DNA from 2 places in the Micrococcus sp. KRD070 genome. Region 1 is predicted to be linked to the other one. Evidence: riboswitches for the same ligand, from Rfam matches in the RefSeq annotation. Region 1 holds a riboswitch; the other holds the start of a gene.
The links. A riboswitch is a leader RNA that binds a small molecule or an ion and turns the genes downstream of it on or off. The one in region 1 is predicted to bind thiamine pyrophosphate.
Positions count from the first base shown of each region.

Region 2: it holds a riboswitch for thiamine pyrophosphate, as region 1 does, so the genes downstream of both, J1M38_RS10675 (thiamine ABC transporter substrate binding subunit) here and J1M38_RS08650 (FAD-dependent oxidoreductase) in region 1, are expected to answer to the same signal.

Region 1 covers NZ_JABFNH010000022.1:207,791-215,327, forward strand. Annotated here, with positions in the region: gene argS (arginine--tRNA ligase) at 1-824, opposite strand, end outside; gene moeB (molybdopterin-synthase adenylyltransferase MoeB) at 939-2,135, opposite strand; gene J1M38_RS08640 (thiazole synthase) at 2,132-2,914, opposite strand; partial or broken gene thiS (sulfur carrier protein ThiS) at 2,976-3,206, opposite strand; gene J1M38_RS08650 (FAD-dependent oxidoreductase) at 3,203-4,372, opposite strand; TPP riboswitch at 4,366-4,496, opposite strand; gene thiE (thiamine phosphate synthase) at 4,518-5,261, shown strand; tRNA gene J1M38_RS08660 (tRNA-Arg) at 5,348-5,420, shown strand; gene thiD (bifunctional hydroxymethylpyrimidine kinase/phosphomethylpyrimidine kinase) at 5,617-6,471, opposite strand; gene J1M38_RS08670 (membrane protein) at 6,545-7,537, shown strand, end outside.
Region 2 covers NZ_JABFNH010000024.1:225,548-238,315, reverse strand. Annotated here, with positions in the region: gene J1M38_RS10715 (flavin reductase family protein) at 1-522, shown strand, start outside; gene J1M38_RS10710 (cold-shock protein) at 761-964, shown strand; gene J1M38_RS10705 (MFS transporter) at 1,174-2,328, opposite strand; gene J1M38_RS10700 (FMN-binding glutamate synthase family protein) at 2,416-4,410, opposite strand; gene J1M38_RS10695 (thioesterase family protein) at 4,442-5,023, opposite strand; gene J1M38_RS10690 (bifunctional proline dehydrogenase/L-glutamate gamma-semialdehyde dehydrogenase) at 5,043-8,687, opposite strand; gene J1M38_RS10685 (agmatine deiminase family protein) at 8,819-9,868, shown strand; gene J1M38_RS10680 (AI-2E family transporter) at 9,834-11,120, opposite strand; TPP riboswitch at 11,167-11,272, shown strand; gene J1M38_RS10675 (thiamine ABC transporter substrate binding subunit) at 11,339-12,403, shown strand; gene J1M38_RS10670 (iron ABC transporter permease) at 12,403-12,768, shown strand, end outside.

The DNA of each region.
Region 1 (7,537 bases):
AGCCGCTGCACGGCCTGGTCGATCGCGCCGGAGTCGTGGAGCGTCTGCTCCGAGGTGAACACGTCGAAGTGCACGTCGAAGGCGGCGAGCGTGTCCTTGATGTCCTGCATCTGGAGCCGGTACGCGGCCTCGCGGACCACCGGGCGGGCGGCCTCGTCCGTCAGCTCGCGCACGTCCGGGTGCTCGAGGGCGACGGCGTCGGCCAGCTCCTGCACGTACGCGCCCGGGTAGCCGCCCGCGGGGACGTCACGGCCGTGCAGGCGGGCGAGGACCGAGTCGGCGAACACGTTCATCTGGTTGCCGGCGTCGTTGACGTAGTACTCGGCGGTGACGTCCGCGCCCGAGGCGCGCAGCAGGCGGGCGATCGCGTCGCCCAGCGCGGCCCAGCGGGTGTGGCCGATGTGCAGCGGGCCGGTGGGGTTGGCGGAGACGAACTCCATGTTCACGGTGTGCCCGGCCAGGGCGTCGTTGCGGCCGTACTCCGGGCCGGCCTCGACGATCTCGCGGGCCAGGGCACCGGCCGAGGCCGCGTCCAGGGTGACGTTGAGGAAGCCGGGGCCGGCGACGTCGACGGCGGCGATGCCCGGCTTGTCGGTCAGGCGCTCGGCCACGAGCCCGGCGAGGTCGCGCGGGGCCATCCCGGCCTTCTTGCCCAGCTGGAGGGCGACGTTGGTGGCCCAGTCGCCGTGCTCGCGGCTGCGGGGTCGCTCCACCTTCACGCGCGCGGGGGTGATCTCCTCCCGCAGCGCGGCGGGGAGGTCACCGGCATCGACGGCGTCGGTGAGGACAGCGGACAGCAGGGCGGAGAGGTCTTCGGGCTTCACCCGCGCAAGTCTACGGAAGGGCCGCCGCGCCCGTGCGCGTGCGAACGAACCCTGCGAGATGGCCCCCTCCGGCCCGCGGTGGGGGCCATCTCGCAGGGTTCGTCGGGGTGGGGGTCAGGCGGGCCAGGCGGCGAGGCCGCCGGCGAGGGACAGGACGCGCCCGCCGGCGCTCGGGTCGGCCCCGACGACGGCGTCCCGCGCCCGGGCCGACCGGGCTCCGGCGGCGCAGTAGACCACCAGGACGCGGTCCTGCCCGGGCGCGAGGGCCGCCGGCTCCGCGAGGACGGCCTCGAGCGGGACGTGCCGATCGGCCACCGTCGCGGGGGCCTCGACCCGGCGCAGGCGGCGCTCCCAGTCCTCGCGGACGTCGAGCAGGGTGAGGGACGCGGCCCGGGCGGGGTCGGCGAGCAGGGCGGCCAGCGCGGCGGGGGCGATCTCCCCGCCCGCGGCGCCGCACGCCTCCGCCGAGCCGGGGGCGCCGGCGTCGTCCGGGCGGGGGGCCTGGTCCGCGTGGGCGGACAGGTCCGTCACGGGGGTCCGCTCGGGGTCGGGCACGAGCCGCAGCTCACGGAAGCGCATCGTCAGGGCGTCCACGGAGAGCAGCCGCCCGACCAGGGGCTCACCCACCCCGGAGAGCAGCTTGATCGCCTCGGCCGCCATGAGGGAGCCGATGATCCCGGGCAGCACCCCGAGCACCCCGGCCTGCGCGCACGAGGGCACCTCGCCGGGTTCGGGCCGCTCCGGGAACACGTCCCGGTACAGCGGCCCGCCCGGGGCGAACACGCTCACCTGCCCCGCGAACCGCAGGATCGCGCCCCACACCACGGGCACGCCCGCGATCTCGCAGGCATCGGCAACGAGGTAGCGGGTCGCGTAGTTGTCCGTGCCGTCGAGCACGAGGTCCACGGCGCCGACCCGTTCGAGCGCGTTGGCCGCGGTCAGGCGTTCGCGGTGCTCGACCACGCGCACCTCGGGGTGCAGGCCGCGCATCGTCGCGGCGGCGGAGGCGGTCTTGGGACGGCCGAGGTCCGCCTCGGCGTGGATCACCTGGCGGTGCAGGTTGGAACGGTCCACCACGTCGTCGTCGATCACGTGGACCTCCCCCACGCCCGCGGCGGCGAGGTAGGTCAGCACGGGCGCCCCGAGGCCGCCGGCGCCGACCACGAGGACGCGGGAGCGCAGCAGCGCCAGCTGGGCCTCGGGGCCGAAGCCGTCCAGGCTCAGGTGGCGGGCGAAGCGCTCGAGCTGGGTGTCGGACAGCGCGGTGAGGTCGCGGGGCTCGCGGGCGGCGGGGTCCAGGGCGGCGGTCACCGCTCGTCCTCCTCGGCCGTGACCCGCCCGGCCATCGGCGAGGAGGCCAGGGCGTGCTCGCGGCGCGGGATGCGCCCGGCACGGCGGGCGTGGAAGCCCGCCTCGAGCGCGAGCCGGCACGCGTGGGCCATGCGGGCGGGCTCGGCGGCGCGCGTGATCGCCGAGGCGGCGAGCACGGCGTCGCAGCCGGCCTCCATCGCCAGGGCGACGTCCGAGGCGGTGCCCACGCCGGCGTCGAGCACGATCGGCACGGAGGCGCGGGAGACGATCAGCTCCAGGTGTGCGCGGTTGAGGATGCCCAGCCCCGAGCCGATCGGCGAGCCCAGCGGCATGACGGCGGCGGCGCCGGCCTGCTCGAGGCGCAGCGCCATGGCGGGGTCGTCCGAGGTGTAGGCCAGGACGGTGAAGCCGTCGGCGGCGAGCCGCTCGGTGGCCTCGAGGGTCTCGACGACGTCGGGCAGCAGGGTGCGCTCATCGGCGATGACCTCGACCTTCACGAGGTCGGTCTCGAGCGCCTCCCGGCCGAGCCGGGCGGTGAGCACGGCGTCCCGGGCGGTGTAGCAGCCGGCGGTGTTGGGCAGCACGTCGATGCCGAGGCGGTCCAGCAGCGCGACCAGGCCGTCACGGGTGTCCGCGGACCAGCGGCGCAGCGCCACGGTGGTGAGCGTGGTGCCGGAGGCGACGAGGGCGCCCTCGAGGGCGGTCAGGTCGGTGATGCCGCCCGTGCCCATGATGAGCCGGGAGGCCAGGTCGTAGCCGCCGATCCGCAGCGGCGGGATCGCGGGGGCGGAATGTCTGTCTGATTATTTTTTTTTTTTTTAGATGTGTATAAGAGCCAGGCACCGCGGTGACGACGTCGACCTCGTCCCCGGCGGCCAGCTCCCGGGTGGCCCAGGCCGACCGGGGCACGACCTCGCCGCCGACCGCCACGGCCACGCCGAGCCGCCGCCCATCCGCGGCGGCGCCGTCCTCGCCGATCGCGCGCCCGGTGACGTGCGCGACGACGTCGCGGACGGTGGCCACGGCCAGCTCGGCGGGCTCTCCGTTGAGGGTCAGGGGGAGGGTGCTCATGCGATCTCCTTCAGGCGGGCGTGCAGCAGCTCGAGGATCCGCCCGGCCGCCCAGGGGGCGAGCAGGATCCCGTGACGGTGGAAGCCGGTGGCGACGACGGCGCCCGGAGCCTCGGGCACGGCGAGCACGCGCGGGGCGTCGTCGGGGGTGCCGGGGCGGGCGGCGGTGGTGATCTCGACCAGCTCGCACTCGCGGACGGCGGGCAGGATCGCGGCGGCGTCGGCGAGCAGGTCCAGCACGGCCCCGGCGGAGGTGCCGGCCAGGCCGTCCTCGCGGGCCGAGGCGCCGACCACGAGGGTGCCGTCCGCGCGGGGCACGAGGTAGACCTGGCGCCCGTGGACGAGGCCGCGGACGGTGCGGGTGATCAGGTGCGACTCCCCCGGCAGCAGCTGCTCGGGGCGCACCCGCAGACGCAGCACGTCGCCGTGGACGGGGCGCAGCGGGACCTCGACGGCGGTGGCCGCGCCGCCGATCCCGCGGTGGCCCAGGCCCGCGGCGAGGACCGCGCCGTCGGCGGTGAGGACGCCCCCGTCGGCCAGCGTGAGGCGCACCCCCTCGCCCTCCGGGCCGGCGGCGGTGACGCGTCCGGCCACGAACCGGGCGGCGGGTCCGGCGCCGACCGGGAGCGGGCCGCCGTCGGGTCCGGTCTCGGCGCGCAGGGCGGCGACGCAGGCGGCGGCGAGCCGTCGCGGGTCCACCTGATGGTCGTCCGGGGCGTCGAAGCCGGCGGCCAGGCCCGGGGCCAGGGCGGGCTCGGCGCGGCGCAGCGCGCGGACGGAGACGGGCTCGACCCGGCGACCGAGGATCGAGGCGTGCTCGAGCACGTGGTCCCAGGCGCGGGCGTCCGAGGGGTCCGCGGCCACGATCCAGGCGCCCTGTGCGAGGAAGCCCGTCTCCACATCGGTGAAGGCGGCGAGCAGGTCCACGAGGGCCGGGTAGGCCTCCCAGCCGGCCTGCAGCAGCGGGGCGAGGTCGTCCTGGCTGAACTGGGTCTCGGCGAGCGGCGCGAGCATCCCCGCCGCGGCGTGGGTGGCCCCGGCCACGGCGTGCGGGCGCCCGGCGGCGTCCAGCTCGGGGGCGATCAGGGTGACGGCGTGGCCTGCGGCACGCAGACGCACGGCGGCGGTGAGGCCGATGATCCCGGCCCCGACGACGGCCACGTGCACGGACCGGTCCTCCTCACGGCGGCATGACCCGCATCGAGTGGTGATGGTCGGCCGCGCCGGCGCGGTGCGCCCCTGCGGCCCTCTCAGCCCGGCGTGTGCGGCCCGGGCTCCCATGGAACAGCGGCCAGTCTGCCACAGTGGGCGCATGCACTCCCCCGATCCGCTCCTGATGACCGCGGCCGGCCGCGACGACGGCGGCACCGGCCCCGGCGCGCGCCGCCGCGCCCGCCTCGCCGCCTCCCGGCTGTACGTCTGCACCGACCTGCAGCGGTTCCTGCGCCCGGACGGCACGCTCGACACGGCCGCGTTCGCCGACTTCTGCGCGGCGGCGTTCCGCGGCGGAGTAGACGTGATCCAGGTGCGGGACAAGGCCGTGGACGTGGCGGTCGAGCTGGCCGCGTTCGCCACGCTCGTCCCGCTGGCCCGGGAGCACGGGGCGCTCTCGGCCGCCAACGACCGCGCCGACGTCGCCGCCCTGGCCGGGGTGGACGTGTTCCACACGGGCCAGACCGACCTGACCACCGCGCAGTGCCGCGCCCTGCTGGGCCCGGACGTGGTGCTCGGCCGCTCGTGCCACACCGAGGCGCAGGTGCGCGGCGCCCGCGCGGAGGACGGCCTGGACTACTTCTGCACGGGGCCGGTGTGGGCGACGCCCACGAAGCCGGGCCGGGCCGCCGTCGGACTGGAACTGCCGACCCTCGCCGCACGCCTGGACGCGGAGGACCCGGCGGGGGCGCGGCCGTGGTTCGCCATCGGCGGCGTCGACGCGGACCGGCTGCCCGAGGTCCGCGCGGCCGGGGCGGAACGGATCGTGGTGGTCCGCGCCGTGACGCAGGCCGAGGACCCCGAGGCCGCGGCCCGGACCCTGCGCGCGGGCCTGCCCGGCTGACGCGCCCCGCGGGGAGGTCACGGACGGGCCGTCCTGATGGTGTAGAGTCGACGAGTCCGCAACGCGCTCGACGCGTCGCGACCCCCGCCTCCGTAGCTCAGGGGATAGAGCGTCTGCCTCCGGAGCAGAAGGCCGCAGGTTCGAATCCTGCCGGGGGCACGAGCGAACAGAGCCGGACCCCCGTGGCGACACGGTGGTCCGGCTCTTCTGCGTTCTGCGGACCCGGACGCTCGAGCGGAGCGGGAGGTCCGGGTCACCGGCATTCGAGGCGGGAAATCGACCTCATAGGACGTCCCGAGGTGCGTATTCGCCGGATTTCCCGCCTCGAACGTGTCGAAGCCCGGAGGTCCCGCCCTCAGCCCCGCTGCGCATGACCGTGGTCGACGGGCCCGTGCCACGTCGGCCGCGAGGCGTCCCCGACCGCGAGCGCCTCCCCCGCCCGCATCGCGTCGGCCAGCCACGGCTTGGCCCGCTCGAGTGCGTCGTCCCAGCTCAGGCCCGCCCCGGCCAGCGTGGCCAGGGCCGAGGAGAGGGTGCAGCCGGTGCCGTGCGAGGCGCGGGTCGTCACGCGCGGGCCGCGCACCTCGTGCACGGCCCCGCCCACGCGCACGACGGCGTCCGGCACCTCCGCCGCTGCGGCCTCGGGCGCCTCGGTCTCGTCCAGGTGCCCGCCCTTGAGCAGCACCGTCACCCCGTGCTCGGCGGCCAGGCCCCGCGCCGCGTCGAGGGCGGCGTCCCAGTCCGTCGCGTCCCGCCCGGTCAGCCGGGCCAGCTCGGGCAGGTTGGGTGTCACCAGGTGCGCCACCCGCAGCAGCCGGGCCCACGCGGCGCGCCCGTCGTCGTCGCCGACCGCGGTGAGGGCGTCCCCGCTCGAGGCCACCATGACCGGGTCCAGCACGACGACGGCGGGCCGGGTCTCCTCGAGCCAGCCGGCGACGGCCCGCATGAGCTCCACCGTGCCGAGCATGCCGATCTTCACGGCGTCCACGGCGATGTCGGCGGCGACCGAGTCGAGCTGGGCGCGCACCACGTCCACCGGCAGCGGGTGGACGGCCTGCACGCCCTGCGTGTTCTGGGCGGTGATCGCGGTGATCGCGGTCATCCCGTAGCCGCCCCACGCGGCGATGGTCTTCAGGTCGGCCTGGACACCGGCGCCGCCGCCGGAGTCGGAGCCGGCGATGCTGAGCACACGGGGGACGGCGGAGGTCATGCGGGGGCTCCTTCGGGTCGGGGCGGATCGGCCGCCCGGGCCGGGCCGATCCCGCCCATGAGAATGTAGTCGCATGTCCCACGTCACAGAGAGCTCTCCCGCGCACCCCGGCCGAGCCGAGGAGTCGGCGCCGCTGCGGCCGACCTCCCCGCTCGGGATCGCCGCCACGTTCATCGGCACCACCATCGGCGCCGGGTACGCCTCGGGCAACGAGATCCTGCAGTACTTCGTGAGCTTCGGCCTCTGGGGCGGCACGGGGGCGCTCGTGATCGCCGGCGCGCTGTTCTTCCTGCTCGCGGTGATCGTGCTGCGGCTGGCGCAGAAGCTGCGGACCACGGACATCCACCGGATCGTGAACCCCACGACGTCGCGCGTGCCCACCTGGTTCGCGGACCTGTCCATCACCACGTCCCTGCTGGGGACGCTGGTGATCATGCTGGCCGGGGCCGGGGCGGCGGTGCACACCGCGTTCGGGCTGCCCTCGCTCGTGGGCTCGCTGGTGATGGCCACCGTCTGCGTGGTCTCGGTGCTGGCCGGCATCACGGGCCTCGTGCGCGTCCAGGCCGTGGTGGTCCCCCTGATCATCGTGGTCGCCGTCGGCGTCGCGGTGTGGGGGTTGGCGAACCCGGGGGCCGCGGTGGACGACGTCGCCGCGCTCGTGACCTCGTCCCCGCTGATCAACCAGTGGTGGCTCTCGGGCGTGCTGTACGTGGCCTTCAACATCCAGCTGGCCTACGCGGTGCTCGCCCCGATCGGCGAGGAGAGCTCCTCGTCGGGCCGCTCCCTCGTCGCCGGGGCCGGGCTCGGGGCCCTGGGCCTCGTGGTGATGGCCGGCGCGGTGATGGCCGCGATGACCGCCCACGCCCAGCTGATCGGCCGCGCCGAGCTGCCCATGGTCGAGCTGGCCGCGATGATCGGCGGCTGGGCCGCCCTGCTGTACACGGTCGTCCTGCTGCTGGCGCAGTTCACGACGGCGGTCTCGTGCCTGTACGGCGGGGTGGAGCGCATCGCCCTGCTGTCCTCGATGCGCCGCGTGCCGGGCTGGGTCATCGCCGTCGTCACGGCC
Region 2 (12,768 bases), on a different contig from region 1:
ACCCTGACCCACGAACCCCACACCGCCGCGTGGGACACCGACCTGTCCCTCGGCAACCTCCGCTCCGGCCTCTCGGCCTTCCCCACCGGGGTCGTCGCGCTGGCGGGCCTCGCCGACGACGTCCCCGAGGTGATGGTGTCCTCCTCCTTCGGCGTGGGCATCTCCTGGGAGCCGGCCCTCGTGTCCTTCTCCGCGCAGAACAGCTCCCGCACCTGGCCGCGCCTGCGCCGGGCCGGGGCGATCGGCGTCTCCCTGCTCGCGGCGGACCAGACGCCGCTGTGCCGTCAGCTGGCCTCCCGCGAGGGCGACCGCTTCGCCGGTCTCGACGTGCACCGCAGCCCGCACGACGCCCTGCTGATCGGGGGCTCCTCGCTCTGGCTCGAGACGCGGGTGCACGCCGAGGTCCCGGCGGGCGACCACACGGTGGTGCTGCTGGAGGTGACGGCCTTGGCGGATCACACGGACGCCGCTCCCCCGGCCGCCCTGCACCGCAATCTCTTCCACGGCCTGCGCGCGCTCTGAGCGAACTCCAGGTGAACAATCGGGCCCCTGGTTCCCGGTCGGCGAGATCCGTGCAATGATGGAGCCTGAAGTTGATCAAGCTGTATCCCGCCATCTTCACTGCTCGTCAGCCCGGCATCGCCGGCGTCGATGAGTGTTGGGCAAGCGGTTCAGTCTCGCCGCTTCACCCGCGTCCCACATCCGGGCCGCGGTCCAACACCGCCACCGCACCGCGGGGGCACATCGAAAGGACACCATCATGGCTGTCGGTACTGTCAAGTGGTTCAACGCTGAGAAGGGCTACGGCTTCATCGCCCCCGAGGACAACTCCGCGGACGTGTTCGTGCACTTCTCCGCCATCCAGGGCGGGGGCTTCAAGGAGCTCCAGGAGAACGACCGCGTCGAGTTCGAGACCCAGGACGGCCCCAAGGGCCTCCAGGCCGCCAACGTGACGAAGCTCTGATCTTCGCCTGACGCACGGCTTCCGACGCCCCCGGTCCACACGGACCGGGGGCGTCGTCGTGTGCGCTTCCGCACGCCCCGCCGCGCACTGCGCCGCACTCCGCCGTACGCCCGTTCGACCGCGGCGCTGCGACACCACCGCAGGGCTGCACTGCGGTGATGTCGCTGAGGCGCGGTCCTCCGGGGTGGGCCTCGTCCTGGCCCTGCGCGTCAGGCCGCGCCCCGCCGACCCACGTGGCGACGCAACAGCAGCACCACGCCCAGGGCCAGCAGATACCCGGCCGCGACGACCGCGAAGCCGGCCCGGTAGTCGCCCGTGACGTCGCGCAGCACGCCCATCAGCAGCGGGCCCAGGGCGAAACCGGCGTACATGCCCATCGAGTTCGCCCCGGTCGCTCGGCCCAGCCGCTCGGCCGGCACCTCACTCAGCAGACCCGCGTTGATCACCACGTTGGCGCCCAGCACCGTCAGTCCGTGCACCGCGGCGCCCACCCACAGCAGGACCGGCAGATCCAGCAGGTCCGCTGCGAGGAACACCACGACGCCGGCCACGGCACCCAGGCAGATCACGGTCAGCAGGGTGGTGGGCCGGTCTCCGGAGCTCATCCGCCGGCTCCACCCGATCCGGGAGAGAACCCCCACCACCCCGGACACGGCCGCCGCGGCACCGCCGGCCACGAGCGTCATCCCCAGCGTCTCGACCGCGAACAGCGGCAGGTACGTGTTCGTGGCCTGCATGCCCAGGCCGGTGAGGAACGCGATCGCCGCGAAGAACCAGACCGTGGCCGGCAGGGGCGAGGTGTCCCGCCGTCGTCGTCCGCCGACGGGGCCGGTGGCCGGCGGCGGCGCCCCGGGCAGCGGCGGGGCGGCGACCAGCGCGAGCACCCAGAGCGCCCCGATGAGCACCGCGGCCCCCAGCGCGGCGCCCGTCCAGCCGAGGGCGAGGGACGCGTCCGGGAAGAACAGGCCGCCGACCAGCTGGGCCGCCTGCACGCCGGACTGCTTCACCCCGACCCACCCGATGCGCCTCTCCGGCGGCACCACGGTCCGGATGATCCGGTTCGTGGTGGGGTTGGAGATGGCCTGCGTGACGCCCGCGACGGCGGCCGCCGCGTACAGCACGGGCAGGGACGGGGCGACGGCGCCGAGCACGAGCGCCGCGGCGGTGCCGCCGAAGATGATGCTCAGCTGTGCGCGGGCGGACAGGCGGTCGGCGGCCCGGCCGAGGCCGAGCGAGGTGACGGCGGCCGCCGCGAACACGACCGTCATCACGGTGCCGAGCTGGCCCGAGGTGACGTCGAGCCGCTCCATCACGACCGTGGAGGAGGCGGAGACGCCGTAGTTGAACAGGGGCCCGGCGCCCATGGCCGCCAGCAGCACCCACAGCAGGGCCGTGGAGGGGCGGCGAGCGGCGGGCCCCTGTTCAACTACGGGGGTGACTGCGGGGGCGGGTCAGCCGACGCGGCCCTCGCCGCGGTGCTCGCCCTCCACGCGGCCGGTGGTCCCCCGCTGGGTGACCTCCTCGCCGTCCTGGCGCTCGGGCCGCTCGCCGGCCTCCGCCGGCAGGCCCTCGTTCTCGTCGGTGGGCGTCTCGCCGGCGGTGGCGGCGGGTGCCGGATCCTGCGGGGCCCGACGACGGCCGCCGTGCGGGGACAGCGACTCACCCTCACCCAACGAGCTGACGCGCGGCATCGGCGACGTCGTCAGCGGCACGGACTCGGTCTGCCGGGCGTCGACGAGCGTGGAGCCCGTCCCGGAGATTGGGGAGCCCTGCACGGGGGCGCCGGCCGCCTCGCGGCCCGGGATCAGCAGCTCGGAGCGCCACTGGGGGTCGCGCTCGGTGAGGTAGTCCACGCGGGCGTGCTCGCCGAAGTGGTCCGCGTCCGCCTCCTCCCAGTCCATGGCCCAGCCGGCGGGCGGGTCGTTGAGCAGCTCGTCCGTGCGCAGCCAGTGGTAGATGGACGCGTACGAGCGGGTGCTCAGGTGGTCCACGCGGCGGCGCAGCATGCGGGTGTTCAGCTGGGACGGATGCGTCAGGCCCATGGACGCCATGATCTGCACGGCCTCGCGCACGGTCAGGCGCTGGTAGTTGAAGACGCGGTTGCCCTTGTCCTCCACGTCGAGGGCGCGCATCAGACGCGGGTCCTGCGTGGCCACCCCCACGGGGCACTCGTTCGTGTGGCACTTCTGCGCCTGGATGCACCCGGTGGCCATCATCATCGCGCGGGCGGACATGGTGAAGTCCGCGCCCTGGATCAGACGCTTGACGATGTCCGAACCGGTGGCGACCTTGCCGGCCGCGCCGAGCTTGATCATGTGGCGCAGGCCGGTGCCCACGAGCGCGTTGTGCACGAGCATGAGGCCCTCGGTCAGCGGGGTGCCCACGCGGTCCGAGTACTCGAGCGGGGCGGCGCCGGTGCCGCCCTCGGAGCCGTCCACGATGATGAAGTCGGGGGCGATCCGCTCCTCCCAGATGGCCTTGGTCATGGCCAGCACGTCCACGCGGGAGCCCACGCAGAACTTGATGCCGATCGGCTTGCCGTCCGAGAGCTCACGGAGCTGCTCGATGAACTTGACCATCTCGCGCGGGGTGCGGAACGCGGAGTGGGACGCCGGGGACAGGCAGTCCTTGTCCATCGGGATCTCGCGGGCCTCGGCGATCTCGGGGGAGATCTTCTCCTTGGGCAGCATGCCGCCCAGGCCGGGCTTCGCGCCCTGGGAGATCTTGATGGTGATGCCCTTGACCTCGGGCAGCAGCGCCTTCTCGGCGAACTTCTCCGGGCTGAAGGTGCCGTCCTCGTTGCGGCAGCCGAAGTAGCCGGAGCCGATCTCCCAGAACAGGTCCGCGCCGTTGCCGCGGTGGTACTTGGTGAGGCCGCCCTCGCCGGTCTCGTGGATGAACCCGCCCAGACCGGCGCCCTTGTTCATGGCGATCACGGCGTTGGCGGAGAGGGAGCCGAAGGACATGGAGGAGATGTTCATCAGCGAGATGTCCACGGGCCGGCGGCAGTCCGGGCCGCCGATGCGCACCGTGGGGGGCTCCTCCGGCGGGTTGACCGGGGCGGTGGAGTGCAACAGGAACTCGTAGCCGATCTCCGCGGTGTCCCGCTCGGTGCCGAACGCCTTGTGGCTGTCCAGGCCCTTCGCGCGGGCGTAGACGATCGAGCGCGTGTCCCGGTCGAACGGCTTGCCGTCGAAGTTGCGCTCGATGAAGTACTGCTGGATCTCGGGGCGGATCGACTCGAGTAGGTACCGCATGTGGCCGAGCACGGGGTAGTTGCGGAGGATCGCGTGCCGCTTCTGGGTCATGTCCCACACGGCGAGCACGAGCAGCGCCACCAGGAGCACCGCCAGCACCCACCACGCGCCGCCGCCGATGGCGGCCACCAGCACGACGACGAGCGCGGCCAGCGAGAGGGTCGCGACGATCAGGAGTCTGTTGTTCACCCGACCATCGTGCCCTATATCACTCGAACGTTCATCCTCGCCGCACTGTGTCGAGGTCCCACGTGTGGGGCAGGGGCGTCCGGGCCGACGGCAGGGCCACGCTGCGCCGCCACTCGTGCAGCCACTCCGGCAGCGTCGGCTCCCCCGCGAGGTCGTGGCCGGCCGCCGCCGCGATCGCCCGGACCTCGTCGTTCTCCACGGGGCGGCCGTCCTTCTTGCGCAGGCGCGTGCAGATGTACGCGCGCACCGCGACGTCGCCGTCGACCACCACGCGCTGCTCGAACCACACCGCGCGCTCATCCAGGCCGATCATCCGCGTCTCCACGTCGAACCGCTGCCCCAGGGTCACCGAGCGGCGGAACGCAATCTGCTCGGCCTGCACCACGGGCGTCCAGCCGCGACGGCGGATCTCGTCCCACAGGCCGGTGCGGACCATCGCGTCGAAGCGGCCGAGGTCGAACAGCCCGAAGTACTGGCCGTTGTTGACGTGCAGGGCCAGGTCCACGTCCGTGGGCAGGGCGCGCATCGGCAGCGTCGTCGGCTCCCAGAGTCCGGCGCGCGGGCGGCGGCGGGCGCGGGCGACGACCCAGATCGTGCGGGGGATCAGATGCATCGGAGGTTCCTCCTCGGGGTCACAGGACCCCCTCGGTCAGATGGTCCGGCGTGCCGAACCGGTGGGCGGTCACGGACACGGCCTGTTCGTGCAGGAACGGCAGCAGCTCCACCTCGCCGGCGCTCACCACGGGGCCAGCGTAGACCGCCACGTCGGGGGTGTCGCCGAGCGCCGCGTGCAGCGCGCTCCGCGCCGCCTCGGCCGCCTCCCGGTCGCCGGTCCAGTCGGCGACGAGCCGGATCCGCGCGTCGCCGCCGCCCTCCGTCGCGGGCGGGATGAGGGCCAGCCGCCGGGCGCGGTCGTGGAACGCGGCGTCATCCTCGACGACGACGTCCACCGGCGCGGCCGTGCCGGCACCCTCCGTGCGGGCGGACCGGACCAGCTCCTCCACCCGGCCGCGCACGGCCTCGGCCGAGAGCCCGTCCGCGTCGGGCCCCTCCGCGGTGGGGGTCGGGCGCAGGCTCACGGTCATGGGCGCCCCGGCGCGCAGGCCGGCGGAGACGATGCGCAGCAGGTGGTCGGCGGGCCCCGAGTGCCGGCGCACGAGGACCGGGGTGGGGACGTGACGCAGCACGTTCCGCTCGGCCTCGAGCGCGGAGACGTCCGTGGCCACCCCGAACACGGTGGTCCACGCGTGGGTGTCGAGGGCGCGGGCGGTCTCGAGCCAGGACGCGCCCGCACCGTCGGCCACGGACCCGGGCCGCCCCTCTCCCCCGGCCCACGTGGGCGCGTCCTCCCAGTCCACGAGGCCGTGCAGGTAGTGCGGCCCGCCGGCCTTCGTGGTGGGGCCGACGACGGAACGCTTCCAGCCGCCGAAGGGCTGGCGGCGCACGATGGCCCCGGTGATGCCGCGGTTCACGTAGAGGTTGCCGGCGCGCACGCCGCGCAGCCACACGTCGATCTCCTCCCGGTCCAGCGAGTGCAGCCCGGAGGTGAGGCCGTAGTCCACGGCGTTCACGATCCCGATGGCCTCCTCGAGCGTCTCGGCCGTCATCACGGCCAGCACGGGGCCGAAGTACTCGGTGAGGTGGGCGTCGGCGCCGGGTCGGACGCCGGAGCGGATGCCCGGGCTCCACAGGCGACCCGTCTCGTCCAGCTGCCGCGGACGCAGGGCCCACCGCTCCCCCGGGCCGAGCTCGGTGAGCCCGCGGCGCAGCTTCTCGCCGGGGGCCTCGATCACGGGGCCCATCTCGGCGCGCGGGTCCGCGGGGTGCGCCACGTGCAGGGACGAGGCGGCGTCCAGCAGCTGCCGGTGGAAGCGCTCGGAGGTGCCCACGGAGCCGACGAGCACCACGAGGGAGGACGCCGAGCACTTCTGGCCGGCGTGACCGAACGCGGACTGGACCACGTCCTTCGTGGCCAGGTCCAGATCCGCGGACGGGGTCACGATCACGGCGTTCTTGCCGGAGGTCTCGGCGAGCAGGTGCAGGTCGGGGCGCATCCCCTTGAACAGCCGTGCGGTGTCCCAGCTGCCGGTGAGGATGAGCCGCTCGACGGCCGGGTCGGTCACGAGCGCCGCGCCGACCTCCGCCTCGTCCTCGTCCGCCAGCGTCACCAGGCGCACGAGGTCCGCGGGGTCGTGCCCGGCGAGCGGGCCGCGGTCGTCGAACAGCCCCGAGTCCCGCAGCCCGGCCACGATCAGCTCCCACGCGACCGCGCCCGTCCGCTCGGACTGCGGGGCCGGCTTGAACACCACGGGCGAGCCGGCCCCGAGCGCGGCGAGGACGCCCCCGACCGGGATGGCCACGGGGAAGTTCCACGGCGGGATCACCAGGGTCAGGCGGACGGGCACGGCGCGAGCGCCCTCCACCGCGTCCAGGCCGCGGGCCAGGCGCGCGTAGTAGTGCGCGAAGTCCACGGCCTCGGAGACCTCGGGGTCGCCCTGGTCCAGGGTCTTGCCGGTCTCGGCGGCGGCCACCTCCAGCAGGCGGGCCCGGCCGGCGTGCAGGGCCCGTCCGACGGCGTCCAGCGCGTCGGCGCGCTCGTGGCCGGTGAGCGAGCCCCAGCGGGCGCCGGGGTCGGCGGTGGCGGCGATGGCGGCGCGGGCGTCGTCGGCCGTGGTGGCGCGGTGGGCGCGGACGGTGTCCGTCCCGAGGTCCGAGCCCGGGACGGCCGCGAGGATCCGGCGGGCCCACTCCCGGTTGCCGGGCAGCGCGGGGTCCGTGTCCGGGGTGTTGGCGAAGCCGTCCACGGGGGCGGGGGTCGGCCCGTCCTCCCCGCGGGACCGGTCCTGGAGGCGGTTCGGACGGGGCACGGCCGCGTCCAGGTGGCGCAGCGAGGCGCGGAAGCGCTCCTCCTCGCGGGCGAACAGGTCCGCGTCCGCGTCCAGGTCGAACACGGCGGACATGAAGTTCTCCGGGGAGGCGCCCTCCTCGAGGCGGCGCACGAGGTAGGAGATCGCCACGTCGAACTCCTCGGGCCGCACCACGGGCGTGTAGAGCAGCAGGGCGCCGACGTCCGCCCGGACGGCGGCGGCCTGGCCGGTGGCCATGCCGAGGAGCATCTCGAACTCCACCGCGGCCGGGTCGAGGCCGCGGCGCTCGATCAGCCGGTGGGCCAGGGCCACGTCGAAGAGGTTGTGCCCGGCCACGCCGATGCGCACGTGGGCCAGATGCTCCGGGGTGAGCGCGTAGTTGAGCACGCGCTTGTAGTTGGTGTCCGCCTCCTGCTTCGAGCCCACCGTGGCCAGCGGCCAGCCCGTCAGGGAGGCCTGCATCCGCTCCATGGGCAGGTTGGCGCCCTTGACCACGCGCACCTTGACCGGGGCGCCGCCGGCGGCGACGCGGCGCGCGGCCCACTCCTGCAGGCGCACCATGGCCGCGAGCGCGTCCGGCAGGTAGGCCTGCAGCACGATGCCGGCCTCGTAGTCGCGCAGGCCCGGCTGCTCGAGCAGGGCGGTGAACACGTTGAGCGTGAGGTCGAGGTCGCGGTACTCCTCCATGTCCAGGTTGATGAAGGTGTCCCGGTCCCGGGCGAGCTCGAACAGCGGGGTGAGCCGCTCGGTGATGTCCGCGACGGCCTCGTCGAACGCGTAGGGCGCGTGCGGGGCGGTGGCGGCGGAGACCTTGACGGACACGTAGTCGACGTCGTCGCGGCGGATCAGCGCGGCGATGCCCTCGAGTCGGCGGTCCGCCTCGCCCTGGCCGAGGATCGCCTCGCCCAGCAGGTTGATGTTCAGCCGGGTGTGCTCGTCGCGCAGGGCCGCGATGGCCTTGCCGAGCTGCCGGTCCCGCGCGTCGACGATCAGGTGGGAGACCATGCGCCGCAGCACGCGGCGGGCCGTGGGGACGGCGATGCGCGGCACGAGCGGGGCGGCGCGGCCGCCGACGCCGAGGACGGCGCGCAGGGCCGGGGGCAGGAAGCCGGGGGCGCGGCCGGCGAGCTCCCGCAGCGCCCGGGCGGCGATCGCGGGGTCCTCGGGGCGGACCACGTGGTCCACGAAGCGCACGATGAAGTCGAGGCCGCCCGGCTCCTTCAGGGCGCCCGCCAGCTGGCGGGCCGCGAAGTCGGCCTCATGGTCGCGGGACTCGGCGAGCCAACGCCGCACCTGCGCGACGGCGTCGTCGGCGAGGGCGTGCAGGTCGGCGGGGTCGGGGATCCCGCCGGTCGCGCCGAGGACCCGGTCGAGATCGTCGTGGTCCTGGGCGGAGAACATCGCGGTCATGGCCGCACTCTGCACGTGTGCCGGGTCACAGGTCAAACCGCCGCGGCTTCCTGTCAGACGCCTATGCTCGATGGACATCCCCTCGCCGCGCGCCCGCGCGTCGCCGCCGTCTTCCCAGGAGCCCGTCCGCCATGGCCGCCGCCGACCCCGTCCCCACCGACGCGCGGGAGCGCCGGGACGTCGTCGTGCCCGTGTCCGGACCCGAGGACCCGCCCGAGCGGGCCTGGCTCGTCCTGCCCCACCGCCACCCGGTGCCGACGCTGCTGGGGGAGACGCGGGACGCCGTCGTGGGCCTGGCCGAGACGCTCGCCGCCGTGCTGCCGGTCACCGTGCTCGCCCACCCGCGCGACGCCGGGGCGGCGCGGCTGGTGCCCCCGGAGGTGGACCTGCTGCGCGCGCCCGTGGGCTCACCGCTGCTGGGCCGCACCGGGCCGAGCTTCATCCGCCGCCCCGAGGGCCTGGCCGCCGTCGCCTGGCGCAGCGCCGCGGGACTGACCGGGACCGGGCCGCTCGACGGCGCGGCCGCGACGGCCGTGGCGGAGGCGGCGGGACTGCCGCTGCTCACCCCCCTGCTGTGCGCCCCGCGCGGGGCCTGGGTGAGCGACGGCGAGGGGACGGCCGTGGTGGCCGCGGACCCCGTGCTGGACGGGCGGATCAACGGCGCGTGGACCCCCGGCCAGGTGGCCGCCGAGTTCGCCGCCCTGCTGGGGATCACCCGGGTGCTGTGGGTGCCGCCGGCACCGCGGCCGGACACCGGGCCGTGGGGCGGGCCCGGCCACCTGGCCTCGTGGGTGCGGCTGGGGGGCGACGGCGAGGCCGCCGTGCACTGGCGCGGCGACCGGTTCCACCCCGAGCACCCCTACGCGGCGGCGGCGCTGCGCTTCCTGCAGGGCGCCGACGACGCCGCCGGCCGGCCCCTGCGCGTGCGCACGGTGACCGGGGCGGCGCAGCCCGCCGCGTACGACCCGGCCGAGCGGGGCCCCCGCTCCCTCCTGGACACGCTGCCGCTGGGCGCTGCGGTGCTGCGGCCGGCGTTCGAGGACGCCGCGGGCGAGGAGGCCGCGGCCGCCGCGTGCGCGGCACTGCACCCGGGGCTGCCCCAGCTGTCGTTCCCCGCCCCGCCGCTGCTGCGGCTGGCCGGCGCGCTCAACGACCTGGTGCTGCTCCAGCCCCGCCCGTGACCTCGTCCGTCGCGGGACCGTCGTCGTCCCCGCCGTCCGCCGAGGCGCGGTCCTCATCTCCCCCGTGCGCGTCGGATCGCCAGGCCGCCGGGCGCAGCCGTTCCAGGAGCGAGGACTGACGGCGCTCCATCCCCTTCAGGTCCGAGGCGATGAGCGCGTTGATCCAGCGGGCGTTCGGGTCGGCGTCGATCAGCACGGCCTTGGCCAGCAGCGTGCAGGGCAGCGCGAGGATCGCGCCGAGCGGGCCGAGGACCCAGGCCCAGAAGAGCAGGGAGAGGAAGCTGACGGTGGGGATCACGCCGATCGCGTCGCCGGCCACCTTGGGCTGGATCACGGACTGCAGCACGAAGTTCAGCACCGAGTAGCTGACCACCACCCACAGGAAGTCGGACCAGCCGCCCGCCGCCAGGCCCAGGACGGCCGGCGGCAGCAGGCCGATGATGAAGCCGATGTTCGGGATGTAGTTGGTGAGGAAGCTGAGCACGCCCCACACGAGCGCGAGCGGCACGCCGATCAGCATGAGGGCGATCACGTCCAGCACCGCCACGATCAGGCCGAACACCGTGGTGACCACCCAGTAGCGGCGCACGCCCTGGGCGAACTCGACCAGGGCGTGGCCGAACTCGTGGCGGGCGGTGCTGAGCAGGCGGACGCGGCGTTCGACGTCCATCGAGTCCATCGCCAGGAAGAACATGCCCATGATCACGGTGACGAGCAGACCGAAGACCGCGTAGACGTTCGTGGCGATCTTCGTGATGGCGCTGACGGCCGTCCCGGTCACGGTGCTCATGTCGATCGAGGCCAGCTGCTGGGACACCATGTCCGGGGTCACGCCGCGCTCGTTGAGCCAGTGCGAGACGTCCAGGACGATCTGCTGGAAGCGGTCCGCGTACTTCGGCAGCTCCGCCACCAGCTCGAGGCCGGACCACACCATCATGCCCCCGAACACGGCCATCACCGCGACGACCAGCAGGACGGTGGTGGCGGCCCCGAGCACGGGGTGCAGGCCCCGGCGGATGAGCCAGGCCTGCAGGGGGTAGGCCACGATCACGAGGTTCAGCCCCAGGAAGACGGGCGCCGCTATGGAGGCGATCCCCTGGAAGAACTGCACCACCAGCACCAGGCCCGCGAGCGTCAGGACGATCACCAGCATGCGCGGCCACATGCGGTGGGGGCGGCGGATGTCCCAGTCGGAGGCGGGGCTGGACGAGGCGGGCGGCGGGGTCACCCCCGCGGGCTGTGCGGCGCTCACGCGGGCAGTCTATGCGCGGGCCGGACGGGGTAGGGTCGGGACCAGTCCACATCGACAGGGGAGCGCCCGCGCGGCGCTGAGAGTGCGGTCCGCCGCAGACCCTCGAACCTGCGCCGGTCCGCACCGGCGAAGGAAGTCGAGTCTCCCGGTCGACGTCGTCCCGGGATTCCGGTGGCGGCCTCGTCCCGGCCCCTCTGCCGTCCCAGAGGAGAACCGCCATGTCCCGCACCCCGCACCGCGCCCTCGCCGCCCTCTCAGTGGCCGCCCTCGCCCTCACCGGCTGTTCGGTGTCCGGCTCGTCCGGCGACGGGGCGTCGTCGTCCGCCGCCGGCGCCGGCGGCGAGCCGACGACGGTGACGATCATGACGCACGACTCGTTCAACCTGCCCCAGGAGCTCGTCCAGAAGTTCGAGCAGGAGTCCGGCTACACCCTGAAGACGACGGCCCCCGGCGACGCCGGCAGCGTGGTGAACCAGCTCCTGCTGGCCAAGGACGAGCCCACCGTGGACGGCGTCTACGGCGTGGAGGACCACTCGGCGCACCGCCTCGTCCGCGAGGGCGTCGTCGCCGAATACACCCCGCAGGACCTGCCCGCCTCCGCACAGGACCGGATGGTGGAGGACCGCATGACCCCGGTGGACCAGGGCCAGGTGTGCTTCAACACGGATCCGGCATGGTTCGAGGCCCACGACGTCGAGGCCCCCACCTCGATCGACCAGCTCGACGACCCCGAGTACGCGAAGCTGACGGTCGCCACCTCCCCCGTGGCCTCCTCCCCCGGCCTGGCGCTGCTCGCGGCCACCACGGAGAAGTACGGCGACGACGGCTGGCAGGACTGGTGGCAGGGCCTGATGGAGAACGGCGGCAAGATCGCCGACAGCTGGTCCGACGCCTACAACTCGGACTTCTCCGGCGGCGAGGGCAAGGGCCAGTTCCCGGTGGTGCTCTCCTACTCCTCCTCCCCCGCGTTCGCCCCCGAGACCGAGGTGATCGAGGACTCCTGCACCCCGCAGGTCGAGTACGCCGGCGTGCTCGAGGGCGCGAAGAACCCCGAGGGCGCACAGGCGTTCGTGGACTTCCTGCTCACCGAGGAGGTCCAGTCCGCCCTGCCCGAGTCGATGTACATGTACCCGATCGACGAGTCGGTGCAGCTGCCCGAGGAGTGGGCGCAGAACGCGCCGCTCGTCGAGGACGCCATCACCCCGGACCCCGCCCGCATCGACGAGCGCCGCGAGGACCTGCTGAAGGAGTGGACCGCCCTGGCCGAGGCCTCCCGGCGCTGATGTCCGCGCTCACCGAGGTCGCGGCCCCCGGCACGGACCTGCCGCGCCGGCGGGCCCGCGGCCGGGGGGACGGGCTCGGCCCGTGGTGGCTGGTGGCCGCCGTCCTGCCGGTCGCCTTCCTGCTCGTCTTCTTCGCGTGGCCCGTGGCGGCCATGCTCTGGCGCGGGATCGGCGGCGACGCCGACGCGTTCACCGGCGCCGTGGACCTCACCGCCTTCAGGGAGACCCTCGCCCGCGAGCGCACGTGGCGCATCCTCGGCCAGACGCTCGGGATGGCCGCCGCCGGCACGGTGGTCTCGGTGGCGCTCGGCCTGCCGACCGCGTTCGTGCTGCACCGGCGTCGCGTCCCGGGGCGGGCCGTGCTC